Regions from separate parts of the Streptomyces sp. NPDC002156 genome, predicted to be linked through region 1. Evidence: riboswitches for the same ligand, from Rfam matches in the RefSeq annotation. Region 1 holds a riboswitch; each other region holds the start of a gene.

Region 1 (4,099 bases):
CTTCGGGTTGTCACCCACCTTCACGGTGGACGTCGCCCTCGACCGTGACGAACATCTGCGCATCGGGGTGACCGACAGTCACCCGCGCTTCCCCAAGCGACTGCCGGCCGCGGTGCAGCAGGACAACGGCCGCGGAATGGTCATCATCCGTTGGCTGACCGCCGAGTCGGGCGGCAGACTCCGCGTCCGCCCCACCCGCGAGGGCGGCAAGACGGTGTCGATCGAACTCCCGTGGACGGCCCCGGCCAGGCCCCCGGTCACGGCGGCGGGCCAGCAGGAGCCGTAAGGACAAGTCGACAGGTATCGGTTCGTTCCTAGGCTCCGGTCCCGCCGGCGTGCGCCCGGCCGAAGGCGCCTCGTAGCAGGGCGCGGAAGGCGTCGGCGGCCGGGGCTGTCTCGTCGGTGCGGCGGACGACCGAGATCGTGCGGCGCAGGTCGCCGGGTTCCAGGAGCCGGGTTCCGACCGGGGTGACCGCCGTCCGCGCGACCATCTCCGGTACGACCGCCACCCCGAGGCCCGCGCTGACCAGTGCGCACACCAGGGCGTACCCCGGTGTCGCCACCAGCACCGACGGGGTCGCGCCGGCCCGGGCGAGGGCGGCCTCGACGCCCTGGCGGGGCGGATGGTCCGGCGCCATGCTGACCAGCGGCTGGCCCGCCAGCTCGGCCAGCGGAAGCCTCGACGCCTCCCCGGCCAGCACATGGCCGGGTGCGGTCACCAGGACCAGCTCCTCGACGAGGACCGGCTCGGCGGTGACCGATCCGGGCAGGGGCGCGGGCAGGGCCGGTTCGTAGGTGTGCGTGAGCGCGAGATCGACCTCCCCGGCGGCTACGGCGGCCACCCCGGACGGCGGTTCGTAGTCCGCGACCGACAGCCGTACGTCCGGATGGGCCCGGCGGAACGCGCTCAGGACCGGCGGCAGCAGCTGGATCCCGGCTGTCTGGAAGGTGCCGAGGCGGAGCGTGCCGCCCGACAGCCCGGTGAGTTGTGACAGTTCGTGCCGGGCGCGTTCCAGCTCGTCCAGTACCCGACGGGCCCGTGCCACCAGCAGCTCGCCCGCCGGTGTGAGCCTGGCTCCCCGGTGATGCCGTACGAGCAGTGCGGTGCCCGTCTCCCGTTCCAGCTTGGCGAGTTGCTGCGAGAGCGCGGGCGGGGTGTAGCCGAGGCGCTCGGCGGCGCGGGTGATGGACCCGGCCTCGGCGACCGCCACGAGCGCTGCGAGACGTGTGGGATCGTACATCCTGCGGCTCCAGGGACGGAGGCGGTGGCCAAGGCTTAACAACTGCTTAAGGCAGACCCAGGATATTCGACATACCTGCTGAAGGCCGGGCCGGGGCACGCTGGACGCCATGGACGCACAGCTCATCGCCTTCACCGGGGTCGCCGCGGGCATGGTCGCCATGCCGGGCGCAGATTTCACCGTCGTCGTGCGCAACGCCCTCGTCTCCCGGCGGGCCGGGGTCGCGTGCGCGCTGGGGATCACCGGCGGGCTGCTCCTGCACACCGCGCTGGCCGTGGCCGGTGTCGCCGCCGTGCTCACAGCGGTGCCCGCGCTCTTCCGCGCGCTGCAACTGCTGGGCGGGGCCTATGTGTTGTATCTCGGCGCGCGAACCCTGTGGTCGCTGCGCGGGCGCCGGGCCGAGGTGGCCGACGAGGTGCGGGCCGCCGTACGACCGTTGCGTCAGGGCTTTGTCACCAACGCGCTCAATCCCAAGGCGCCCATCACGTTCATGAGTCTGCTGCCGCAGTTCGTGCCGGCGGGCGCTCCCGCCCTGCCCAGGACGCTGCTGCTCGCGCTGATCGTCGTGGCGCTGGCCCTGGTGTGGTTCCCGGCGGTGGCACTTCTGGTGGACCGGCTCGGGCGGTGGCTGCGCCGGCCGCGTGCCGCCCGGGCCGTCGAGGCGGTCACCGGCACCGCGCTGACGGTCCTCGGGGCGCTGCTCCTGCTGGAGCCGCTGCTCTCGCTGTGACGGGCTGACGGGCTACGGGTCCCGGGGCGGGACGGCGGCTCCGGAAACCGCCGTACCGCCCCGGGGAGGTCAGCTGACCCGGCCGTACCAGACGCTCTTCGTCCAGATCTTCTGGAGCTTCACGACGTCCCCGGTCTTCGGGGAGTGCCAGATCTTTCCCTTCCCGGCGTAGATGCCCACGTGGTAGACGTTCGAGCCCGAGTGGAAGAAGACCAGGTCTCCGCCGCGGCGGTTCTTGGCGGAGATGTGCTTGGTCTTGTTGTACTGGGCCGCCGCCGTACGAGGCAGCTTCTTGCCCGCCTTCTTGTACGAGTAGAGCGTGAGCCCGGAGCAGTCGAACCTGCTCGGTCCCGCGGCACCGTACTTGTACGGGGAGCCCTTCTTGGAGGCCGCGATCTGAAGTGCCTTCGTCGACGGCGCGATTGCCGCGGCTTCTGTCGCGACTCCCGGTATCACCAGGGTGCCGCCGACGGCGGCGAGGGTGAGGGCCGAGGCCGTACCGGCTCGGGACATCATCGACGGAACACGATTGAGCGCAGACATGCGCAACCCTTCGTCAGCCGCCTGTGAAGGATGACCTGTCGGATTCGGGCTGGCGAAGTTGCCCGGCCGCTGACGCGGCTTCACCCCAAGGGCTGCTCGGCCCGGTCATGGCGTGACCGTCCCGGCGACCCGTCGTGCCTGGGTCCTCCACTCCTGCCGATGCACATCTGTCGACCGGTCATCCGGGCGGCGGCAGGACTCGGCGTCCACCCGGATCGCCCCGCCGTTGTGGCGGGGGCTTGTCGTCAGGAAGGGATCTTGGCTCATGGAAGTAGGAAAATCCCAATGGAATCAGGGCTTTGTGGCGTTACTCACCCGTGACCCATTCGGGTGGACACCCGTACCCTCGGGCCGATTTGGCGAGGGTCGCGCACCCCCGGACCAGCGCGGAAACATCGCGGTTCCGGCTGTGAACTACGCGCGTTTCGCAAGCCGAACGGGCCGACCGGGGGACATGTCACTACGCCGAACGGGGGATGTCATCCAGTCACTCCCCGGCTCGTTCCGGACAGTCCGTCGCCGGGACGGACGGGCCCGCCCGATACGGGTCCGCCGGCCGGGTGGGTCAACTGGCGGGCTCACGCGGAACGGTGACACGCGCCGTTCGGCGCTCCCCGTCGAGAACGCGCAGCGCACGCGCCAGCGTATGCGCATGCACCTCCGCTTCGCCACGCTGATGCATCAACTCCAGCGCGTCCCGCAGCGCCACCGCCTTGGCGACCAGAGCCTGCGCGGCCCGCAGTCCGCGGTACGTGTCCCCGTGATAGGCCGGGTTGATACGGCCGAGCAGATCGGCCACTTCGAGGTAACGGTCGATCAACTCGCCCTCCGCGCGCGTCAGGGCGGGCAGCGGAGGCAGTTCGGGCGGAAGCATCGGTGGCTCACCTCGTGCCGGGGGCGGGGTCCGAGGACCTGCGGCTGGGCACGACGCGGTCCACCAGCCCGTACTCCAGGGCGGCCTGCGCGTCGAGGATCTTGTCCCGCTCGATGTCCGCGGCGACCTGCTCCGGGCTCTGTCCGGTGTGCCGTACGAGCAGTTCCTCCAGCAGGGTACGGATCCGGCCCATCTCCTGTGCCTGAATGGCGAGATCGCTCACCTGTCCCTGGATCGGCCCGGACAGCGAGGGCTGGTGGATCAGCACCCGGGCCCCCGGCAGCGCGCTGCGCTTGCCCGGCGTCCCCGCGGCCAGCAGCACGGCCGCCGCGGAGGCCGCCTGCCCCAGACAGATGGTCTCGATGTCGCAGGTGACGAACTGCATCGTGTCGTAGATCGCCGTCATCGCGCTGAACGAGCCGCCGGGGGAGTTGATGTACAGCGAGATGTCCCGGTCGGGCGCCAGATATTCGAGATGCATGAACTGCGCCATCACGTCATTGGCCGAGGTGTCGTCGACGGGCGTCCCGAGAAAGACGATCCGCTCCTCCAGCAGCTTCGAGTACGGATCCATCGTCCGGCTCCCGGCACTGGTGCGTTCGGTGAACTCGGGCAGGACATAGCGGGCTGACGGTTCGTCGGTGTCGTGCATGCGCGCGGCCTCCTCGATAGCTTCCGTAAAAAATGTACAGGACGTACAGAGCTAGGGCG
Region 2 (4,099 bases), on a different contig from region 1:
TTCTCGCGCTGCGACAGCGCGTCGATCATCGCCTCGGCACGCTCCCCGATACCCCGCTTGGGGACGTTGAGGATCCGCCGCATCGGCACCGAGTCCTCCGGGTTGGCGAGGACACGCAGGTAGGCCAGGACGTCCCGGACCTCCTTGCGCTCGTAGAAGCGGACGCCGCCGACGACCTTGTAGGGCAGGCCGACGCGGATGAAGATCTCCTCGAAGACACGGGACTGGGCGTTGGTCCGGTAGAAGACGGCGACATCGCCCGCCTTCGCGTCGCCCGCGTCCGTCAGTCGGTCTATCTCCTCGGCGACGAACTGTGCCTCGTCGTGCTCGGTGTCGGCGACGTAGCCGGTGATCTGCGCGCCCGCACCCGCGTTGGTCCACAGGTTCTTGGGGCGGCGGGACTCGTTGCGCTCGATGACGGCGTTGGCGGCGCTCAGGATCGTCTGCGTGGAACGGTAGTTCTGTTCGAGCAGGATCGTCGTCGCGTCCGCGTAGTCCTCCTCGAACTGGAGGATGTTGCGGATCGTCGCGCCCCGGAAGGCGTAGATCGACTGGTCGGCGTCACCCACGACACACAGCTCGGCGGGGCGCAGGTCGTGCTCGCTGGGCGGTACGTCCACCGGGTGCTCGGCGGTGCCGACGAGTTCCCGTACGAGCGCGTACTGGGCGTGGTTGGTGTCCTGGTACTCGTCGACGAGTACGTGCCGGAAGCGGCGGCGGTAGTGCTCGGCGACGTCCGGGAAGGCGCGCAGCAGGTTGACCGTCGTCATGATCAGGTCGTCGAAGTCGAGCGCGTTGGCCTCGCGCAGCCGCGACTGGTACATCGCGTACGCCTGGGCGAGGGTCTTCTCGAAACCGTCGCTCGCCTGGGCGGCGAAGTCCTCCTCGTCGATCAGCTCGTTCTTCAGGTTGGAGATCTTCGCGCTGAAGGACTTGGGCGGGAAGCGCTTGGGGTCCAGGTCCAGGTCGCGGCAGACGAGCGCCATCAGGCGCTTGCTGTCGGCCGCGTCGTAGATCGAGAAGGAGGACGTGAAGCCGAGCCGCTTGCTCTCCCGCCGGAGGATCCGTACGCACGCGCTGTGGAACGTCATCACCCACATCGCGTTCGCGCGCGGGCCGACGAGCTGCTCGACGCGCTCCTTCATCTCGCCTGCGGCCTTGTTGGTGAAGGTGATCGCGAGGATCTGGCCGGGGTGGACGCCCCGCTCGCCGAGCAGATACGCGATGCGGTGCGTGAGTACACGTGTCTTGCCGGAGCCTGCGCCCGCCACGATGAGCAGGGGGGTGTCGGCGTGCACGACGGCCGCGCGCTGGTTCTCGTTCAACCCGTCCAGGAGCGCGGCCGGGTCCACCACGGGGCGTGGGGCGCCGTCGCGGTAGTACGCGTCCCGGTCCGGCGGCGCGTCGAACTGCCCGCCGAACAGGTCGTCCGGAACGGGCTCCGGCACATGCTCGTCCTCGGGCGGCGGGGGCTCCTCCTCATGGGCACGAGGGCCCTGGAGGTCCGCCAGGAAGCTGTCGTCAAAGAGGCTGCTCATCGCTCTCCGAGTCTAGGCTCCCCCACTGACAACCGGCCGCCACCCCGAAAACATCCTCCGTCCTGTCCGGACAGCGGATCGCTGATCGGGATGAACACGTCAATTGCGGACCTAACGTCACACATTCCTCCAGATCGACTCCGGTGACCCGTGTTTAAGGTTGAGGTCACAAAAACGTATCGGGCATAGCGGTCATCAACCTTCACAGGGGCCACACGAATTGGTTAGCGTGCCCTCCAGGCCGCTCGACCCCCACCGGCGAACATCGCCGGGCCGCGCGGCCTCCGCCGAGTCCGATCGTGCCGCCCTGTGCGGCAGGAGCCGGGGACCCACCGAAAACTTGGGGTGAATCGGTCCGACTGCCGTCCAGGGCAAGGACCGTAGGGCAACCCTTCCGAACCACCCGCCCGAACCCGACAGCTAACCCGGTAGGCGGTACGTGGAAGGAGTCGCCTCCCTTGGCGTCGTCGCACCGCAAGTCGCGTCCTACGGGGACGCGCGTAGCAGGCATACGGACCCCCGCCTTCGCCACGGCGGCCCTGACCTCCGTCGCCCTGCTGTCCCAGACCGCCAACGCCGCGCCCACGGAGCCCGCCACTCCCCCGGCGCCCTCGGCCGACGACAAGCCGAGCATGGAGGAGGTCGAGGCGAAGGTCGGCGACCTCTACCGCCAGGCCGAGTCGGCCACCGACAAGTACAACGCCGCCAAGGAGAAGACCTCCAAGCAGCGCAAGCGCGTCGACACCCTGATGGACGACGTGGCCCAGCGCACCCAGAAGCTCAACGACGCGCGCGAGGAGCTCGGTTCCTTCGCCGCGGCCCAGTACCGCACCGGGTCGGCCGCCCCCGACACGGCGACGTTCCTGCTCGCGGACGACCCGCAGGACTACTTCGACCAGAACCAGCTGATGGACCGGCTGACCGCCCGCCAGAAGGACGCGGTCGACGAGTACATCACGGAGCAGGCCGAGACGACGCAGATGCGCCAGGAGGCCACCGCGAGCCTCGAATCGCTCACGGAGTCCCAGGACGACCTGCAGACGACCAAGACCACCGTCCAGACGAAGCTCGCACAGGCCCGCCAGCTCCTCTCCCGCCTCACCGCCGAGGAGAAGCTACGGCTAGCGGCGATCGAGCGGGAGAAGCAGGCGGAGGCCCGCCGTCAGGCGCAGGAACTCGCCCGTCAGCAGCAGGCGGCGGAGCAGCAGCGCCAGCAGGAAGCGGCGGCGGCCGCGGCGGCCCAGCAGCCGACGGGCAGCACCTCCTCCGACACGTCGACGACAACGGTCACCGACTCCTCGTACGCCGCCAAGGCCGAGAAGGCCCTCACCTTCGCACGCGCACAGGTCGGCAAGCCGTACGTCTGGGGCGCGACGGGCCCGGACTCGTACGACTGCTCCGGCCTCACCCAGGCCGCCTGGAAGGCCGCCGGAGTCACCCTCCCGCGCACCACCTACGACCAGGTGAACGCGGGCACGACGGTCTCCCTCTCCGACATCCAACCCGGCGACCTGGTCTTCTTCTACGACGACATCAGCCACGTCGGCCTCTACATCGGCAACGGCATGATGATCCACGCCCCGAAGCCGGGTGCGTACGTCCGTGAGGAATCGATCTTCTACGACGGCGAGTCGGCGATCCACAGCGTGGTGCGCCCGGCCTGACGGGCAGGTCGGGCGGCTCTCATCAGGTCCAGAGCACCGCGATGAAGATGTTCGCCGTCGTGAACAGACCCACCAGGCCGAACAGCCGCTTGTCCACGGTCTCGTCGTCCCGCTTCACGTAGACGAGGCCGAGGATCACGATCAGCAGGGCCAGCTTCACGCCGATCTTGACGTTGTTCACCGTCTGGTCGTCGGCCTGGTTGAGGCCCACCAGGGCGACGCCGGTGACCAGCATGGTGAACGCGCCGTGCAGCATCGCCGGCACGAAGCGGGCCGTGCCCTGCCCCATCGCCTTCATCTGGGTGAGGAACCCGCCCAGCAGCGAGGCGATGCCGATGATGTGCAGGCCGACGAAGAGATGGATGAGTACGTCCATGAGCCCGGAGCCTAATCAGAGGCTCCCGCGCCGCATGACACCGGGCTGGGGTGAAGGGCGTTCGCAGGGCATCCGGCGTGCCTCGCACGACACCCCAAGACCTCGCATATATGCACCCCATAGCACCGTGTAATCGCCACGTGCCTCCCAAACCTCCTCATCGGTCAGCCGTCTGCGTGAAGTCGGCGGCGCCGGAGCGCGATCACGGTCGGATGCGGTCACCCGGTGGTCGGCTCACGCCAGTTCCGTACATGGCGTTACCCCCACGTCACACTCCGGTTTAGCGTCCTCCACCAGGTGACCGGCTCCCCACCGCCGCCCGGGCCAGGGGCGGCAGTCGGACACCACCGCCGAGAAAGTCCGGCGGCGGACCGTTCCCCCTGTGCGGGCCGCCGCCGGACGCGCAACCGCCCTCCTGGGTCCGCTTCCCAGGCAGCCTTCCGGCGGTCGACGCAGTGGCGGTCGTACGAAAGGACGTGACGCCCCGGTGGCAGCGCACCGCAAGCCCCGACAGCGCTCGC
Region 3 (4,099 bases), on a different contig from region 1:
TGTTGCCCCTCCTGGCCCGCTCCTGCCCCAGCCTGACCAGGCCGCGCAGCACTTTCAGATGGGCCTCGGTGCGTCGCTGGGCGGCCCGGGAGGCACCCAGCGGCTCCAGGAGCATGCGCATCTCCAGCAGGTCGGAGGCCTCCTGCTCGGTCGGTTCCGCGACGCACGCGCCCGCGTGCCGCCGGGTCACCACGAAGCCCTCGGCCTCCAGGGTGCGCAGGGCCTCGCGGACGGGGACGCGCGAGACGCCGTACCGGCGCGCGAGCAGTTCCTCGGTGAGCCGGCTGCCGCGCTCGTAGACACCGGCGACGATGTCGTCCCGGATCGCCGTGCATACCGAGTGCGCCGGAATACGCATGTCCGACCTCCGCTTTAATCCCCGTGAAACGTCGACGATTGACGTGTGTTCAGTGACTCTATTGCAGAGAACCGGAATTTCCGACGGCGGGCCGGAATCCAGGGATATTTTTTGGACACAGGGCCGCCGGAAACGCCGAAAGCCCCGGCTCGGGGAGCCGGGGCGACGACAAGAGATGCGCGTGGCTGTCAGACGTTCACACCGTGCGAGCGGAGGTAGGCGACGGGGTCCATGTCCGAGCCGTACTCCGCGGTCGTGCGGGCCTCGAAGTGGAGGTGCGCACCGGTGACGTTGCCGGTGGCCCCGGAGAGACCTATCTGCTGGCCCGGGGTGACCGTCTGACCGACGGACACGTTGATGGACGACAGATGACCGTACTGAGTGTACGTACCATCAATCATCTTGATCACGATGTTGTTGCCGTAGGCGCCGCCCCAGCCCGCCTCGACGACGGTGCCGGAGCCCACCGAGTGGACGGTGGTGCCGGACGATGCGTGGAAGTCGATGCCGGTGTGGCTGCCGGAGGACCAGACGGCGCCGCCCGCCTTGTAGCCGGTCGAGATGTACGAGCCGGAGATCGGGGCGACGAAGGTGTTGAGGCGCTTGCGCTCGGCCTCGCGGGCGGCGCGGGCCTCCGTCTCGCGTGCCTCCTTGGCCCGCTCCTCCGCCTCCTTCTTCGCGGCGGCCAGGGCGCGTTTCTCGGCTGCGACGGCCCGCTTCTCGGCGGCGGCCTTCTCTGCGGCCTGCTCCTGGGCCGCGGCCTGCGCGTCGATCTGGTCGGCGAGCGTCTCGCCGATGGAGATCACCGGGGTGAGGCCGGTCTGCTCGACGGCGGACTCCCCGGCGAGCGCCGGGGCGGCGAGGGTGCCGACGACGCCGGTGGTGGCGAGGGCCGCGACTCCGGCCGCGCGGACGGTCGTACGGGTGACGAGACTGGGGCGGCTGGGACGACGGTGCTTCCCGGTGGCGCGGGTGAACGCCATGTAGTGGCTGGTCCTTTCCTTCCTTCTCGCCTACCGGGTTAGCTGACGGGTTCGGAGCAGGAAGGTCTCCTACGGACCCCCTCGCTGGGCGCGCGGGCGTCCGATTCACCCCAGGGACTGCACAGTGTGGGTCCCCGGCTCCCCTGGCTCGCGCCATGTGGGGACTCGGCGATGACTGTCCGGGTGCCGCGGCTGCGGCGTAGTGCGTGACGGACAGCCGGACCGACGCTAAGCCGCGTAACTTTCAATCAACAAACCGATCACGGGTTTTGTAGCGCATGCCACAGGTCAGACGGTCAACCTCTCCATCAATACGGGCAACTTGCCCATCAATATGGACAAGAGGGGCCCGGTGACGCTTCCGTCACCGGGCCCCTGTCGTGCATCACGGTGCCGCTACTCGGCGGGTACGACGCTCACTTCGCCGATGCCGAGGGCCCTGACGGGCTCCTCGATCGTCGCCGCGTCACCGACGAGGACCGTCACCAGCCGGTCCACCGGGAAGGCGTTCACGGCCGCCGCGGTGGCCTCCACGGTGCCGGTGGCGGCGAGCTGCCGGTACAGCGTGGCCTGGTAGTCGTCGGGCAGGTGCTGCTCGACCTGGTCGGCCAGCGTGCTCGCCACGGCCGCCGCCGTCTCGTACTTGAGCGGGGCGACACCCACCAGGTTCTGCACCGCGACATCGCGCTCGGCGTCGGTGAGCCCCTCGGCCGCGAGTGTGCGCAGCACCTTCCAGAGGTCCTCCAGGGCGGGACCGGTGTTCGGTGTGTCGACGGAGCCGCTGATGGCGAGCAGCGCGGCGCCCGTGCCGTCCGGGGCCGAGCGCAGGACCTGGCCGAACGCCCGCACACCGTAGGTGTAGCCCTTCTCCTCGCGCAGGACGCGGTCCAGGCGGGAGGTGAGGGTGCCGCCGAGGCAGTACGTGCCGAGGACCTGGGCGGCCCAGACACGGTCGTGCCGGTCGGCGCCGATGCGGCCGATGAGCAGCTGGGTCTGTACGGCGCCCGGGCGGTCCACGATGACGACGCGGCCGGTGTCGTCGGCGGTCACCGGCGGCACGGGCCGCGGCTGGGCCGTCGAGCCGGTCCAGGCCCCCAGGGTCTCGCCGAGCAGCGCGTCCAGGTCGACGCCGGTGAGGTCGCCGACGACCACGGCGGTGGCCGTGGCGGGGCGGACGTGCCTCTCGTAGAAGGCGCGTACGGCCGCGGAGTCGATCTTCGCGACCGTCTCCTCGGTGCCCTGGCGCGGCCGGGACATGCGCGAGGTCTCCGGGAACAGCTCCTTGTAGAGCTGCTTGGCGGAGCGGCGGGCCGGGTTGGCCGTCTCGTGCGGGATCTCGTCGAGCCGGTTGCGCACCAGCCGCTCGATCTCGCTGTCCGCGAACGCGGGTGCCCTGAGGGCGTCGGCCAGCAGGCCGAGCGCCTTGGGGAGCCGCGACACGGGGACTTCGAGGCTGAGGCGGACGCAGGGGTGGTCGGCGTGCGCGTCGAGGGTGGCGCCGCAGCGCTCCAGTTCGGCGGCGAACTCCTCGGCGGAGTGCTTGTCGGTGCCTTCGGAGAAGGCCCGGGCCATGATCGTGGCCACGCCGTCGAGACCGGCCGGCTCGGCCTCCAGAGGAGCGTCGACGAGCACCTCGACGGCGACGATCTGCTGGCCGGGGCGGTGGCAGCGCAGAACGGTCAGGCCGTTGTCGAGCGTGCCGCGTCCGGGGGCCGGGAAGGCCCAGGGCCTGGCTTCGCCCGCCTGGGGCTGGGGGTGGAACTTCATCGTGGTGAGCTCGGTCACTTGGCCGCCTCCTCGTCCTTGTCGCCGGCTTCGACCGTGGCCTCGGCCTCGGGGTCCTCGGGGGGATCCGCGTCCTCGGCGGTCTCTCCGGCGACCGGCTCGTAGACGAGCACCGCGCGGTTGTCGGGGCGCAGCCGGTCCTTGGCGGCCTGCTGGACCTCCTCGGCGGTCACCTCCAGTACGCGCTGGACGGCGGTCAGCGCGAGCTGCGGGTCGCCGAACAGCACGGCGAAGCGGCACAGTTCGTCGGCGCGGCCCGCGACCGTGCCGAGGCGGTCCAGCCACTCGCGCTCCAACTGGGCCTGGGCGCGCTCCATTTCCTCGGCCGTGGGGCCCTCGGCGGCGAACCGCGCGAGCTCCTCGTCGACGGCGGCCTCGATGACCGGCACCTCGACGTCCGCGGAGGTCTTCACGTCCAGCCAGCCCAGGGAGGGCGCTCCGGCCAGCCGCAGCAGGCCGAAGCCGGCCGCCACCGCCGTACGGTCCCGCCGTACGAGCCGGTTGTAGAGGCGGGAGGACTCGCCGCCGCCGAGGACGGTGAGCGCCAGGTCGGCCGCGTCGCACGCGCGCGTGCCGTCCTCCGGGAGGCGGTAGGCGGCCATCAACGCGCGCGCGGGGACCTCTTCGACGACGACCTCGCGCAGCTGCTCGCCGATGACGTCGGGGAGGGCGCCGGAGCGCGGCGCGGGCTTGCCGTCGTGCCCGGCGATGGAGCCGAAGTACTTCTCGACCCAGGCGAGCGTCTCCTCGGGGTCGATGTCCCCGACGACCGACAGGACGGCGTTGTTGGGCGCGTAGTACGTGCGGAAGAAGGCGCGGGCGTCCTCCAGGGTCGCCGCGTCCAGGTCCGCCATCGAGCCGATCGGCGTGTGGTGGTAGGGGTGGCCCTCCGGGTAGGCGAGGGCGGTCAGCTTCTCGAACGCCGTCCCGTAGGGGACGTTGTCGTAGCGCTGCCGGCGTTCGTTCTTGACGA
Region 4 (4,099 bases), on a different contig from region 1:
AGCTTGTCGGTGATGGTCTTCCAGCCGTCCCAGTCGTCCTCGTACAGCGGGTCCTCGATGGAGATGAGCGGGTACGCGGAGACGAGCTCTTCGTAGTACTCGGTCATCTCGGCGGCCGTGCGGGACTTGCCCTCGAACTCGTACTTGCCGTCCTTGTAGAACTCGGACGCGGCGACGTCGAGCGCGAGACCGATCTGCTCACCGGGGACGTAGCCGGCCTGCTTGATGGCCTCGATGATGAGGTCGAGCGCGGCGCGGTTGGACTCCAGGTTCGGGGCGAAGCCGCCCTCGTCGCCGAGACCGGTGGACAGGCCCTTGGTCTTCAGCACCTTCTTGAGGGTGTGGTAGATCTCCGCACCCCAGCGCAGCGCCTCGGAGAAGGACTCCGCGCCGATCGGGGCGATCATGAACTCCTGGATGTCCACGTTGGAGTCCGCGTGGGAGCCACCGTTGAGGATGTTCATCATCGGAACGGGCAGCAGGTGCGCGTTCGGGCCGCCCAGGTAGCGGAAGAGGGGGAGGTCGCTGGCCTCGGAGGCGGCGTGGGCGACGGCGAGGGAGACGCCGAGGATGGCGTTGGCGCCGAGCGAGCCCTTGTTGTCGGTGGCGTCCAGGTCGAACATCGCCTGGTCGATCAGCCGCTGCTCGGTGGCGTCGTAGCCGACGAGCTCCGGGCCGATCTGCTCGATGACGGCGAGGACGGCCTTCTCGACACCCTTGCCGAGGTAGCGGTTGGGGTCACCGTCGCGCAGCTCGATGGCCTCGAAGGCTCCGGTGGAGGCGCCGGACGGGACGGCGGCACGACCGGTGCTGCCGTCATCGAGGCCGACCTCGACCTCGACGGTGGGGTTGCCTCGCGAGTCGAGGATTTCCCGGGCTACGACGACGTCGATGGACGGCACGAGCATCTCCTTCTGGGATGTGACGCGGGTACGCGGGGCTTTTTCGCGGCCCTGCGGGATGAGCCTAACCGGCCGAGGCCGATCGGCCAGCCGTCCGACCACCCCATGGACGGAACATGGACCGAACCGAGGGTAAACATTGTTCCTCAGGGAAACAAAAAGCCCCGCTCCGGTGCGTACGGGGGAACACGCACCGGAGCGGGGAGCCCCGTGGGGGACGGGGGTGACCCTCACGAGGCCTTCACTATGGAGGGCACGGATGTGAGGGCGCTGTGGTTCACCTTCGAGCCGACTGTTATTTGGGGGATGTGCCGGCGGGCAGGTGACCGGGGTCAGCTGAGGTGCAGCTGCTGGCCCGGGTAGATGAAGTCGGCGTCGTCGATGATGTCCTTGTTCAGCTGGAAGAGCTTCGTCCAGCCGCCCTTGACGTCGTGCGCCTCGGCGATCTCGCTCAGGGTGTCACCCGTGACGACCTTGTACTCGCCGTCGCCCTTCTCGACCTTCTTGCCGGTCGGGGTGGTGACGGTCTTCTTCGCGGCGGGCCGCTCCTGCGAACGGGAGGCCGACTGCTCGTCGGTGGAGCGGGTGGTGGTCTCGCTCGTACCGGTGCTGGTGCTCGTGCCGCTGTCCGAGCTGCTGCTGCCGCCGTCATAGGCGGCGCTCGACAGGCCCGTGCCGCAGACCGGCCAGGCACCCTTGCCCTGGCCCGCGAGGACCTTCTCGGCGATGGTTATCTGCTGGGACTTGGAGGCCTGGTCGGCGGTGGAGGCGTACGCCGAGCCGCCGTACGCGGCCCAGGTCGAGGCGGAGAACTGCAGACCGCCGTAGTAGCCGTTGCCGGTGTTGATGGACCAGTTGCCGCCGGACTCGCACTGGGCGACCGTGTCCCACTCGGCGGAGGTGGCGGCGGAGGCGGAGCCGGCCGCCAGCAGCGGAGCGGCGACCGCGGCACCGGTCACACCGGCGATGGCGACGACGCGGGTGGCCTTGGACGGACGACGGTGCTTGCCCTTACCGGAAAACAGCATGCGTGATCCCCTCACCGACGCCTGCGAGGTGAGCTGTCGGGTTCGGGCCGGTTGAGTTGCCCGGCCGTACGTCCGAGTCACTGGACGCACGACTTAACCCCAAGCCGCTCCGGCCAACTGCCCGGTGCGGCACTTACCTTGGGTCCCCCGCTCCTGCCTACGGCGCTTGAAAGCGACGACTGTTCCCGTTCGGCCGTTGGCAGGATTCGGCGTTGCGACCGGCGGGGCCCACTGTGGCGGGCGTTGACGACCGTAAACAGGTGATCCTCCGAAATACAAAGACGATCAGGGCTTCTGAGACCTATCTCTCACTGCATTTATAACGGACATTCAGCACGAAGCAGGACGTGAACTCCGGCTGCTTTTGCCCCGGTTAGGCACCGACTTCGAGGGTCTGACCGGGGAGGATGTGATTCGGGTCAGCACCGAGGAGGTCCTGGTTCTCGGCGTACAGCTCGGACCATCCGCCCTCGACGCCAAGGGAGTCGGCGATGCCACAGAGGGTGTCGCCGGGACGGACCGCGTACGAGCCCTCCGCGCTCTGCCCGGAGTTATCCTGTTCCTCATCCTTTGTCGCACCAGTGGATGAGTTGTCAGTTTCTTGTGGGGTTTCCTTGCTCGATGACGAGGGGGCCGAGGAGGAAGGGGTCGACTCGGCCGAGTCGGTCGTCGCCTTGACGGAGGGCGAGGACTCGGCGGACTCGACCGAGGGCGAGGCGGAGGGCGTGGGCGACGCCGAGGTCGAAGTCGACTTCGGCGTCGAGGACGAGGACGATGCGTCGCCCTCCTCCCCGGCCACGCCCGTGTCGACGTCGGCCGCACTAGTGTCCTTGCCGAGCCCGGACAGCAGCGCGCAGGCCTCCCAGGCCCCGGCGCCCTGGTCGGCGAGCACGCTCTCGGCGACGGCGATCTGCTGCGAACGGCTGGCCTGGTCGGCGCTCGGGGCGTACGCGAGACCGCCGTACGCCTCCCAGTCCGCCTGGGTCAGCTGGAGCCCGCCGTAGAACCCGTTGCCGGTGTTGGCACTCCAGGCGCCGCCGCTCTCGCACTCCGCGACCCTGTCCCACGTGGTGCCGCTGGCCGCACTCGCGCCGCTCGCGGCGAGCAGCGGGATGGCGAGGGCGGAGCCGGTCACGCCGGCCGCGACAAGCAGAGCCGGGGCCTGACGGGGGCGACGGTGACGTCCGTTCCCGGAGAGCATGCGGGTGCCTTTCACGAGACAGCGGGGGTCGGTGCGACGGATGCCGACGAACGCCGCCAGTGCGTCGCACTAGTGCTCGAACGTATCGACAGACGATCACTTGTCACAAGTTAATGCCGCGCAGATCACGTGAAGATCACATTGTTGAGGGAGTGTCACCTTCCCGTGATCTTCTACGGCACCACTGGTGGCGTATGCCCCGATTCGCGAACCGGCGCGAACTCGACGGGCAGGGTGCGCAGTCCACGCATGATGAGCCCGCCCCGCCATCGCAACTCGCTCGGCTCCACGGCAAGTTGGAGATCGGGGAGACGCGTGAGGAGGGTGGCCAGCGCACTCCGCCCCTCCAGGCGGGCGAGCGGGGCGCCGAGGCAGTAGTGGATGCCGTGGCCGTATCCGAGGTGTTGATTGTCCCGGTGGCCAAGATCAAGGACGTCAGGATCGGCGAACCGCGCCGGGTCCCGGTCGGCGGCGGCGAGTACGACAAGGACGGGATCGCCGACCGCGATGTCCTGCCCACCGATGCTGAGCGACTGCGTGGCGAACCGCCAGGTGGCCAGCTCGACGGGGCCGTCGTAGCGGAGGAGTTCCTCGATGCCGGTTTCGAGGAGGGCGGATTCCTTGAGGGCAAGGGAGGCCTGGAGGCGCGCACGCTGCTCAGGGTGAGTAAGCAGGGCATACAGCCCATTCCCTACCAAGTTGACTGTGGTCTCAAAACCGGCGAACAGCAGGATGAAGGCCATGGCTGCGGCCTCGTTCTCGGTGAGGTGCTCGCCCTCGTCGGAGGCGCGGATGAGCCCGGAGATCAGATCCTCACCGGCTTCGGGTACGTCGGTCAGCGCCTCGCGCTTGCGGTGGATCAGCTCGGCGAGATAGCCCCGCATCTTCTTCACGGACCGGGCGACCCCGCCCCGGGGCCCGCCCCCGTGCCGGATCATCATCCCGGCCCAGTCCCGGAAGTCGTCCTG

Evidence for each region. Region 1 has a riboswitch for cyclic di-AMP ahead of ACWCRB_RS45615 (C40 family peptidase). Riboswitches for the same ligand answer to the same signal wherever they lie in the genome.
Region 2: another riboswitch for cyclic di-AMP. It lies ahead of ACWCRB_RS23805 (NlpC/P60 family protein); the one in region 1 lies ahead of ACWCRB_RS45615 (C40 family peptidase).
Region 3: another riboswitch for cyclic di-AMP. It lies ahead of ACWCRB_RS06930 (M23 family metallopeptidase); the one in region 1 lies ahead of ACWCRB_RS45615 (C40 family peptidase).
Region 4: another riboswitch for cyclic di-AMP. It lies ahead of ACWCRB_RS38700 (transglycosylase family protein); the one in region 1 lies ahead of ACWCRB_RS45615 (C40 family peptidase).

What each region holds. Positions count from the first base shown of each region.
Region 1 covers NZ_JBSFDA010000235.1:7,697-11,795, forward strand. Annotated here, with positions in the region: gene ACWCRB_RS45600 (ATP-binding protein) at 1-286, shown strand, start outside; gene ACWCRB_RS45605 (LysR family transcriptional regulator) at 315-1,241, opposite strand; gene ACWCRB_RS45610 (LysE family translocator) at 1,351-1,971, shown strand; gene ACWCRB_RS45615 (C40 family peptidase) at 2,041-2,514, opposite strand; cyclic di-AMP (ydaO/yuaA leader) riboswitch at 2,518-2,697, opposite strand; gene ACWCRB_RS45620 (hypothetical protein) at 3,080-3,388, opposite strand; gene ACWCRB_RS45625 (ATP-dependent Clp protease proteolytic subunit) at 3,396-4,040, opposite strand.
Region 2 covers NZ_JBSFDA010000059.1:46,331-50,429, reverse strand. Annotated here, with positions in the region: gene pcrA (DNA helicase PcrA) at 1-1,538, opposite strand, end outside; cyclic di-AMP (ydaO/yuaA leader) riboswitch at 1,814-1,988, shown strand; gene ACWCRB_RS23805 (NlpC/P60 family protein) at 1,997-3,202, shown strand; gene ACWCRB_RS23800 (hypothetical protein) at 3,225-3,578, opposite strand; gene ACWCRB_RS23795 (NlpC/P60 family protein) at 4,066-4,099, shown strand, end outside.
Region 3 covers NZ_JBSFDA010000009.1:114,580-118,678, reverse strand. Annotated here, with positions in the region: gene ACWCRB_RS06935 (GntR family transcriptional regulator) at 1-358, opposite strand, end outside; gene ACWCRB_RS06930 (M23 family metallopeptidase) at 547-1,341, opposite strand; cyclic di-AMP (ydaO/yuaA leader) riboswitch at 1,355-1,522, opposite strand; gene ACWCRB_RS06925 (M16 family metallopeptidase) at 1,738-3,126, opposite strand; gene ACWCRB_RS06920 (M16 family metallopeptidase) at 3,123-4,099, opposite strand, start outside.
Region 4 covers NZ_JBSFDA010000150.1:1,653-5,751, forward strand. Annotated here, with positions in the region: gene eno (phosphopyruvate hydratase) at 1-902, opposite strand, end outside; gene ACWCRB_RS38700 (transglycosylase family protein) at 1,235-1,930, opposite strand; cyclic di-AMP (ydaO/yuaA leader) riboswitch at 1,934-2,105, opposite strand; gene ACWCRB_RS38705 (transglycosylase family protein) at 2,304-3,131, opposite strand; gene ACWCRB_RS38710 (cytochrome P450 family protein) at 3,305-4,099, opposite strand, start outside.